Regions from separate parts of the Burkholderia savannae genome, predicted to be linked through region 3. Evidence: predicted binding sites of a transcription regulator. Region 3 holds the regulator's gene; each other region holds the start of a gene.
What was found. Region 3 encodes FNR, which switches genes on or off when oxygen is low (the NO sensors DNR and NnrR bind a similar motif). Its sites were predicted from a motif close to TTGATNNNNATCAA; they were not measured.
Positions count from the first base shown of each region.

Region 1: the regulator FNR is predicted to act here: its motif matches at 1,713-1,726, upstream of WS78_RS32630 (universal stress protein).
Region 2: the regulator FNR is predicted to act here: its motif matches at 1,131-1,144, upstream of WS78_RS14815 (universal stress protein).

Region 1 covers NZ_CP013418.1:2,631,929-2,635,202, forward strand. The annotation lists gene WS78_RS32615 (efflux transporter outer membrane subunit) at 1-511, opposite strand, end outside; gene WS78_RS32620 (TetR/AcrR family transcriptional regulator) at 807-1,676, shown strand; gene WS78_RS32630 (universal stress protein) at 1,891-2,361, shown strand; gene WS78_RS32635 (hypothetical protein) at 2,398-2,649, shown strand; gene WS78_RS32640 (ABC transporter permease) at 2,646-3,274, shown strand, end outside.
Region 2 covers NZ_CP013417.1:3,001,854-3,005,127, reverse strand. The annotation lists gene WS78_RS14825 (recombinase family protein) at 1-519, opposite strand, end outside; gene WS78_RS14820 (NUDIX hydrolase) at 547-1,014, shown strand; gene WS78_RS14815 (universal stress protein) at 1,213-2,163, shown strand; gene WS78_RS14810 (heavy metal translocating P-type ATPase) at 2,176-3,274, opposite strand, start outside.
Region 3 covers NZ_CP013418.1:2,262,048-2,265,321, reverse strand. The annotation lists gene WS78_RS31050 (hypothetical protein) at 285-515, opposite strand; gene WS78_RS31045 (universal stress protein) at 963-1,430, shown strand; gene fnr (fumarate/nitrate reduction transcriptional regulator Fnr) at 1,580-2,335, shown strand; gene WS78_RS31035 (LysR family transcriptional regulator ArgP) at 2,372-3,265, opposite strand.

The sequences.
Region 1 (3,274 bases), 370 kb from region 3:
GGTTGCGCACGCGGCCCCAGAAGTCGATTTCCCACTGCACTTCGCCGAGCGACGCCGAATACAGCTCGCCGACGATCGGGCTCGGCAGCAGCAGGCCGCCCGGCTCGCGAAAGCGAATGTAGGCGGCGTTCGCCGTGATCGTCGGGAACTGGTCCGCGCGGCGGATTCCGTACATCGCGCGCGCCTCGTCGACGCGCCGCGTCGCGATCCGCAGATCGCGGTTGTTCTCGAGCGCGGTTTCAATGAGCGCCTGCAGCCGGGGATCGACGAAATAGCCGCGCCAGTCGAACTGGCCGAGCGCGCGCGCGCCGGCGCCCGTCGGGTCGCCCGGATAGGCGGGGTAGGCCGTGGGCACGGGCGGCGGCTTGCGCGCGTAGTCGGGCGCGAGAGACAGGCAGCCCGACACGGCCGCGCACAGCGCGAGCGTGGCGGCGTGCCGCGACACGCGGCGCGCGATGCCGCGCCGCCGCTGATGCCGTTCGTCGTGACGCGCATCGTTGCGCATGGTCATATCCTCGGTGATCGATGTAGCCGACTGTTCTTCGTGGACGCCGCGCGCTCCCGAAAACGCTCACCGTCGCGCGGCGCGGAAAAGCGATGCGCCGCGCGCGCCGCTCTCGTGTCCCTTTATATCCGACGATTACCGTGTCTTATCTTGATCTGAGTCAGTGAGATACCGACTGGTCAGTTTTTAAGATGTCGCCATGCACGATGCAGGTGCGTCCGCCGCGCGCGGGCGTCGCGCATCGCGAAACGAAACGGCACAACGAACGGCCGCCCGCGGGGCGGCGAAGCGGCGGCGGACCATGCGAAACCGGAACGGCAACGAGCGGGCGGCGAAGGCGCGAGACGAGGCACCGGCCAGGTCGGCGCGCTGCCGTTTGCCCGCCGACGTCCGCATCCACCAGATCCTCGATGCGGCGCTCGCCGAGTTTTCCGCGAGCGGCTTCGTGGGCGCGCGGATCGACGACATTGCGGCGCGCGCGGGGATGTCGAAGGGCGGCGTCTACACGCACTTCGGCAGCAAGGACGAGATTTTCGAGGCGCTGCTCGAGCGCTCGCTGATGCCGCCGCTGCCGGGCGCGTCGAAGGCGGCGCTTGCCGCACGCCGCCCGAAGGGGGCGCGCAAGGCGAATGGGGCGAATGTGGATCGCGCCGCGCGCGCGAGGAATTCGGCGAGTGCGCCGAGCGGCGTCGATGCGCGCGATGCGCACGATGCGCACGATGCGCCGAGCGAATCGGATGCGCGCTGCGCGCCGCGCTCGTCGATCACCGCGAATGCCCGGGCGGCTTCATCCGAATCGGAAGCGCCCGCGGCGCTCGCCGCGCTCGTCGATCTGCTCGCCGGCGATCTCTACACGTGGTCGACGAGCGAGCCGGTGATCGCGATGCTGCGCCTGCTCGTCGCCGAGAGCAGGCGCGCGCCGCACGCGGTCGAGCGCTGGCAGAAACAGGTCGAGCACGCGGTCGCGACGGCGGTCGGCCGGCTCGTGCGGCAGGGCGTCGACGCGGGCGAGCTGCGCGCCGGCATCGCCGCGCGCACGCCGCTTTTGCTCGTCGCGCCGCTCACGCAGGCGTGCCTGCGGCAGGCGCTGCGCGCCGCGCCCGCGACCCGGCGCGAGCTTGCTGCATCGCGGCGCGACTATGCGCGCTTCATCGAGGAACTGTTGACCTGACGAAATGCGCGAATCCGTGCGCCGCGCGGCGGAAGCTTGACGGAAGTCAACTTTCCGCACATGGAACGCCGGATCATGAACGCATGTTTTCGGCATCCCGAACGGTTCCGCGCAACGATGAAGCAATCCGGTGCGCGAGGCGGTTTCTCGAAGCATGCGAAAGCCCCGGACCGCCGGGCCGCCGAAACGACATCGACTTGAACCAGGAGGTTTTATGTACCAGAAGATCATGGTGGCGCTCGACGGCAGCGACATCTCGAAGCGCGGCCTCGGCGAAGCGATCAAGATCGCGAAGGCGACGGGCGGGCGCGTGCATGCGGTGTACGTCGTCGACAAGTCGGTGGTGTTCAGCTACGCGGGCCATTTCGATCCGAACGCGCTCCTCGAAGGCTTCCGCGACGACGGCCGCAAGGCGCTCGGCGAAGCGGAGAAGGCGATCGAGGCCGCGCAGGTGAAGGGCGACGCCGAGCTGTTCGAAACCGCCGGCATCGGCGAGGAAGTGGCGCAGGCGCTCGAGCGCTGCGCGAAGCAAAACGGCGCGGATCTCGTCGTGCTCGGCACGCATGGCCGCCGCGGCATGCGGCGCGTCGTGCTCGGCAGCGTCGCCGAGCGCTTCCTGCGCGCGTCGCACTGCCCGGTGCTGCTCGTGCGCGGCGAGGAAGCCGAACATCACGTGGATGTGTGAGCGCATCGCGCGCGCCCGGAAAACAAGGAGAACGACATGATGCATTCTGACCGCAACGCGATCGCATCGACCGTCGCCGTGTTCGCCTCGCAAGTCGGCCTGATCGCCGCGGTGCGCGGGCTGCTCGTCGCCGACGGCTCGGCCCCGTATTTCATGCTGTTCGCGATCGTCGCGGGCGCGCTCGGCTTCGTCGATCTGTATTGCCGGCCGATCTTCGCGCCGGCGTTCGCGCGGCAGCGCGCAGTGCCCGTCCAACGTCGCCGGGGGGCCGCGCGCGACGCATCGTGAACGGGATACTGAGGCTCGCGTTCAAGCTGCTCGTCAACGACAGCGCGAAGTTCAGCGCGCTGATCGTCGGCATCACGTTCGCCGTGTTCCTGATGGTGGAGATGACGTCGCTGTTCGCGGGAATCCTGAACAAGTCGTCGTCGACCGTCATCAACGTCGGCGCGAAGGTGTGGGTGATGGACCCGGGCGTGCAGACGATCGCGAGCAGCATCGGGATGCCCGACTACGTGCTCGACGCGGTGCGCAGCATCGACGGCGTCAAGTACGCGGTGCCGATCTATTCCGGCGGCGCGCTCGTGAAGCTCGCCGACGGCACCTACCAGGCCGTCACCGTGATCGGCCTCGACGACGCGAGCCTGCTCGGCAGGCCGACGATGAAGGCGGGCCGCATCGAGGACATCTACGCGGAAAACGGCTTCATCGCGATCGACGACGCCGAGTTCCCGAAGCTGAAGAATCCGGCGCTCGGCACGACCTTCGAGCTGAACGACAACCGCGGCGTGATCGTCGGCATCGCGAAGGTCGCGAGCAGCGGCCTGTTCGGCACGCCCACGCTCTACACGACCTACGCGCGCGCGACGCAGTACATTCCGTCGACGCGCTTCACGACGTCGTACATTCTCGT
Region 2 (3,274 bases), on a different replicon from region 3:
GAGCGCGGCCACGCTCGCCCCCGCATCCAGCTCGCGCAGCACCTCCGCCCGCTGTTGGTCCGACAGGGCGGACGGCCGTCCCATCGTCTTGCCTTCTGCCTTAGCGCGAGCGATGCCGGCATGCGTTCGTTCGATCAGCAGATCGCGTTCGAACTCGGCCACCGCGTTCAACACCTGCATCGTCATCCGGCCGGCCGCACTCGTCAGATCGACGCCGCCCAAGGCGAGACAATGAACCCGGATACCGCGCTCGGCCAAACCCTCGACCGTGGCCCGCACGTCCATTCCATTGCGGCCGAGCCGATCGAGCTTCGTCACGATCAGCACATCGCCTTCTTCCATCCGGTCAAGTAACTTTGCGAAGCCCGGCCGCTGATCGGCGCTCACGCTCCCTGAGATGCTTTCCGACACGACGCGGCGCTTGTCGACCGAGAAGCCGGCTGCCTCGATCTCGCGTAACTGGTTCGCGGTGGTCTGGTCGGACGTGCTGACGCGGGCATAAGCGAAGGTTCGGGACATATCGGGCACTCAATCTGTACGAAATAGATGTCCGAATATAAACGCCTGTCCAAAATACTTCAACCCTTATTTTTGGACAGGGCGGAAAGGGGTTGTCCGAAAGGGATCGGTTTTGGACAGGCGCATTTGATTGGAGCGCCGATTGCCTTCTGGTCGGTCGCTGGGACAGACAGGAAGGTGCCACTATTCGAACGACAACAACCGACCTTCAAGGGGCAGTCGAGTCATGAACTCGAGGAAGAAACCGGCTTGATAAGGTTGAAGCTGGCCTACGCCTTTCAGTTCGTTGGGGCGTCGAGGCTTCATCAGGTCTTCGTCGCCGACGTTCCCACTCAATCCGATCCGCGGCCTGGCAAAGAAATCAATTTGTGTCAGTGGTTCCGGTATGTCGACGTCCAGTCACTTCCAACCAGCACGCCCATGCCAAAGATTGTCGAACGTCTCTATGACCATTCTTGCGCGAACGTGACCGATTCGCTTGCAATCGGCATTTAACCCGGAATTCATCACCAGACGAATTCGTACGATAGCAGGTCACCAAACGCATTTAGAACGTGTGCTCTTAATTCAGTCGAACGTGAACCGTGTCGGCACCGCTATGGCGAACGTGCTTGACGAAGGTCAACCAGGCAAAAGCTGTCCGCGCGAAAAATTGCCGTGTACAAGACCGTCTGTTGCCATTGGGAGACATTCATGAGCACCACCACTTCACCCGTCCAGGCCGTCCCCACTCCGCTGCGAGTGCTGATCGCGGTCAACGGTTCGAGCGCATCCGCTCATGCACTCGCCTATGCCAAAGCGTTCCTCCCATCGAATGCAGCGGTGCACATCATTAGCGTTGCGGAAAATCCGAGAACGCTCGTCCCGCTCGGATCGAAAACCATGGCGTTCCTCGAATCCGCGCGCGTCGAGTTGCTCAGGGATGCGTCTGATGCGGTGTTGCGCGCCAAAGCTGCAATGGATCGCGACGATCTCGTCATCGACACGGAAGTCATCGACCTCGCCACACGTGGCGGGGATGTCGTGAATGCACTGGCCGACAGCGCGCAAACCTGGCAGGCCGAACTCCTGATCGTCGGCGCACGTCAGCATCATGGCTTGCTCGGATGGGTCGAAGGGACGGTATCCGGCCCGCTCGGCAAACTCATCGGATGCCCGCTGCTCATCGTTCCGGAAGGTTTCGCGTCGGTTGCCGAGCATCTGCCACGGCGAATGCTGTTCGCCGTTGACGGAAGCGCGATTGCACTCGACGCATTGCGGACAGGGTTGACATTCTCGCGGGTCGACACCGAATTACGTGCGATATACGTGGTTGATCGCCCCCCAATGCTGGGCGACTTCGCCCTTGGCGGGGCACTGGAAGAAGCATTGATCGGCGAAGGAAATCATGTGCTCCAGAGTGCCACGGCCATAATCGAAGGCATGGCCAGACATGCGCAGTCGCAACTTATTCACGCAGATCGAACCGGCGCGGACGTTTCCCATCTGATCGTGCGCGACGCGATCGAATGGAATGCCGACGTGGTCGTCATGGGCACTCACGGGCGGCGAGGCGTGACGGGCTGGCTCGTCGGCACCGTGGCCGGACGCGTGGCGCGCATCACGAAAACTCCGGTCCTGCTCGTACATGCGTCGCGTGCGTGACGCGCTTCGTCGTCACGCATCCGCACCCACGGCGTGGAACAACTCCTCCTCCTGGGCGCAATGCAGGCGCACGATCGCTTCCAGCCCGTACAACAAGCGCTGTATCGCCTGCACCTGCATGGTGTTCGAGCCGTCGTGCGGCAGGTCCGCGACCATCTGTCTGAGCGATCGGACCATCTTGAAGATCTCCCGGTGCGCGCCGCTCATCGCAGCCAGCGGGTCCTCCCCGCCGAGAAGCGGGGCAAGGCGCGCGTAGACGTCCCGATCGTCGGCGCGTTCGTGCGGCAGCAGCCGTTCGTCGAGCGAGTCGATCATCTGGACCAGCTCGCTGGCGATGGCGGCCCCGGATAGTCCCGGCAGACGATCCGCGAGATCCCGGATCTGGTCCAGCAACGGTGACAATGCCGTGTGCTCGCGCCTGAGCTGCTCGACGTCGACATCGTCGAGCCGGGCGTTCGTCGGCCTCGGGCGAACCAGCAACACGCGCAACGCATTGACGATGACCGCGACGTCGATGACTTCCTGAATCACCGCGCCGGCAATCGGCTGCAGGAATCCGGCCGCCGCAATCGTCATCGCGACGACCGACAGCGACATGCCGGCCACCACGCTCTCGAGTGCGATTCGGCGCGATCGACGTGCGATACGCATCGCATCCACGAGTCGATCCAGCCGATCGACCAGCAAGACCACGTCGGCGGCTTCGGATGACGCGGCCGCTCCCCGCGCACCCATCGCGATGCCGACGTCGGCCGCGGCCAGCGCCGGTGCGTCGTTCACACCGTCACCGACCATGATCGTCACGCCCTCCTGCCGGGCAGCCTGGATGGCGGCAAGCTTGTCCGCCGGCGTCTGCTCCGCGCGAACATCGGTGACGCCCAGCAGTTCGCCGACGGCCTCGGCAATGTCGTGCCGATCACCGGTCAGCATGACGAGACGCTCGACGCCTTCACGTTTGAGCAACCGCAATGCTCGCGGCGTTTCCAGCCGCACCTGGTCGGCCATTTGAATCGCGCCGATCATGACGCCATCCACGCCGACGAATACGGCAGCCCCGCCCTCGCTGGCGACGCGTGCCAGGAATGCGCCGCTCCACGGCGTATTCGTCGCG
Region 3 (3,274 bases):
GCGGACATGAGCGCATGCCGCGGAATACACGCGCGTTTTCGGAAATCAACGCTTTCCGGGATTCTCGGCGAACGAGAAGCCGGCCCGAACGAACGCCGACGATCGACGCTCGTCCGCCAAGCGCCGGCGTGAATCGATTTGCGGATACGTCCTGCGCCGGCGGCGCGCCGCCCATCGGCTGCGCGAGCGATAGCGACGGCGACGGCGACGGCGACGACATCCGCGCCGCCGCCGGCATCGCCCGCACCGGCCGGCGATCGGCCCGCTTCGCCGCGGCCGCCGCCCTACCAGCTCGGATTGTTCCTCCCGACTCTGCGCCCGGTACTCGGCCGCGCAAACTTGTAAGGCAGCTCCTGCCGATCGAGATATGCCTGAATCGTCGGCCACTGGGCGTCCGCGAGCAGCATCTCGCAGACATGCGGCACATCGGGCGAAGCGCCGCCCACGCCGATCAGGTCCGGCAGCGCGTACCGGTTGGCGTCTTCGGTCAACACCTCGAGTGCGACATACGGCATGTGTCCTCCTTTTCCGGTTGGACGAAACCGAACGAAACGGGCGGCGGGCGGGCGCGGCGGCCGCGCCCTTGCGCATGCGGCCTCGGCGCTCGCACGCGGCCTTCGTCGATCGTCGTAAGAAATGTCGGGAACGCTCTCGCCCGACGCGTTTCAAACCAGCATCGATTCGCGCCGCTCGGCGAACGTGCCCGGGGCTCGGCCAAGTCTATTACGGCGCCGCGACACGCGACGCGAACCGATCCGGCCGATACGCCGATCGCGCGCAAAAAATCCGCCGCGACCGACGGAATCCTGAAAAGTCCGGCGCCGCGTTTACTTCGCCGCGCCGGATCGCTGCGCATCGAGTTCGCTGCGCCCTGGTCAGTAATCGTTTACTTTGTAAAAAGACGTCGTCAAACCCAACCGGCCGAACGGCCGATCTTTTCTCAACCGCACCACGGAGACATCATGTATCAGCGCATTCTTGTCGCAGTCGACGGCAGCGAAACGGCACGCCACGCATTCGACGCGGCGCTCGGCATCGCCAGGACGAGCGGCGCGGAGCTGCAGCCCTTCTACGTCGTGGAGAACGCCGCGATCTACTACAACGTGCCCGGCTACGATCCGTCGATCCTGCGCACGCAACTGCTTCAGCAGGGCAACGATCTGGCGAAGGAATTCGCGCAGAAGATGCACGAAGCCGGCGTGAAGGGCGCGCTGAAGATCGGCGAGGCGACGTCGCTCGCCGACGTGCCGTCGCTCATCGTCGAAGGCGCGAAAGCGTTCGGCGCGGACTTGCTCGTGCTCGGCACGCATGGCCGCCGCGGTTTCAAGCGGCTCGTGCTCGGCAGCGTCGCCGAACAGTGCGTGCGGCACTCGGCGCTGCCCGTGCTGCTGATCCCGGCCGCCGCGCATCCGGAAGATCGGGAACACTGATCGAACGCAACGGCTGCGATGTTTCGCCGCAACCACGCGTTGCGGCCGAACAAGGAAATCGCACGGGGAGTCGCGGCGTTTTGTCGCTAAACAGGCTTAGCCCACGATGGGACAATGGCTTTACCGATTCAACCTCAGAGTCATCCATCATGCTTACGCCCGTCGCCCGACCCGCCGCCGCCGCGGCTCCCGTCCATGCCACCAGCACGTGGGCGCCGCGCCAGGCCGCACACTGCTCGACGTGCGCGATGCGCCACCTCTGCATGCCCCAGGGGCTCGCGCCCGAAGCGCTCGCGCGCCTCGAATCCGTGATCTGCAGCGCCCGCCCGGTTCGACGCGGCGAGACGCTGTTCCGCGAAGGCGACTCGTTCGACAACCTGTACGCGGTCCGCTCGGGATCGCTGAAAACCATCGCGACGCGCCATGACGGCCGCGAACAGGTCACCGGCCTGCACCTCGCGGGCGAAGCCCTCGGCCTCGACGGCATCTGCGACGACGCGCATCCGCGCACCGCGGTCGCGCTCGAGGACAGCTCGGTCTGCGTGATCCCGTACAGCGCGCTGAAGACGCTGTGCTCGGAAGCCGGCACGATGCAGTTGCGCATGCACAAGCTGATGAGCGAGCAGATCGTTCGCGAAACGTCGCAGACGATGGTGCTCGGCTCGCTGAACGCCGAGGAGCGCGTCGCGGCGTTCCTGCTCGACGTGTCGTCGCGCTACATGAAGCGCGGCTATTCGCCGAACGAATTCAACCTGCGGATGACGCGCGAGGACATCGGCAGCTATCTCGGCATGACGCTCGAGACGGTCAGCCGCACGCTGTCGAAGTTCCACAAGCGCGGCCTGATCGAGATGCAGGGCCGGACGGTGCGCATCGTCGATTTCGACGGCCTGCATCGCCTGTAATCCCGCGCCCGCCGTCGCGCCTTTCCTCGCGCCGAATCAATCCAGAAACTGCGCGGCGCTCGCCTTGAGCGCCGCGCTAAACTCGTCCAGCCAGCCGATCGACAATCGCCAGCTCTGCCAGTAGAGCTCGACGTCGATGCTTCTTCCCTCCGACAAATCGACGAGCTCGCCCGCGGCGATCTGACGCTCGACCATCCGCTCCGGACACATGCCCCAGCCGAGCCCCGCCTCGCACGCGCGCAGGTAGCCCGCGACGTGCGGAATCCAGTGCTGCGGCGGATCGAGATCCACGCGCGTCACGCGCCGGATGAAGCGCGCCTGCAGGCTGTCCTTCGGATTGAACATCACGCACGGCGCGTGCCGCAGCGCGTCGCGGTTGACGCCGTTGCCGAAATAGCGCGCGTGGAACGCGGGCGAGCACACCGCGTGATAGCGCATCCGGCCGAGGCGCGTCGAACGGCAGCCCTGGATCGGCTCGGCGAGCGCCGTCACCGCGCCCTGCACGCTGCCGTCGCGAATCCGCTCGGCGGTGTAGTCCTGATCGTCGATCACGAGATCGAGCAGCGTGCCGCTCTCCGCGCAAAACGGGCCGACCGCATCGACGAACCAGGTCGCGACGCTGTCGTCGTTGACGGCGACGCGCAGCGTCGGCCACGGCCCCGTTGCCGCGCCGGCGAATCCGGGCACGTGCGCCGACAATTCGGCTTCGAGCATGCGCACGCGCTCGGTGTGGCGGCACAGCAGCGCGCCCGACGTCGTCGCGACGCACGGCTGCCCGCGCTTGACGAGCACGCTGCCCACTCGCTCCTCCAGCAGCTTCACGCGCTGCGACACCGCGGAAGGCGACACATTGAGCGCTTTCGCCGCCCGCTCGAACGAGCCGTGGCGGATCACTTCGGCGAGCGCATCGAGCAACGCGTAGTCGATCATCAGTTTTCC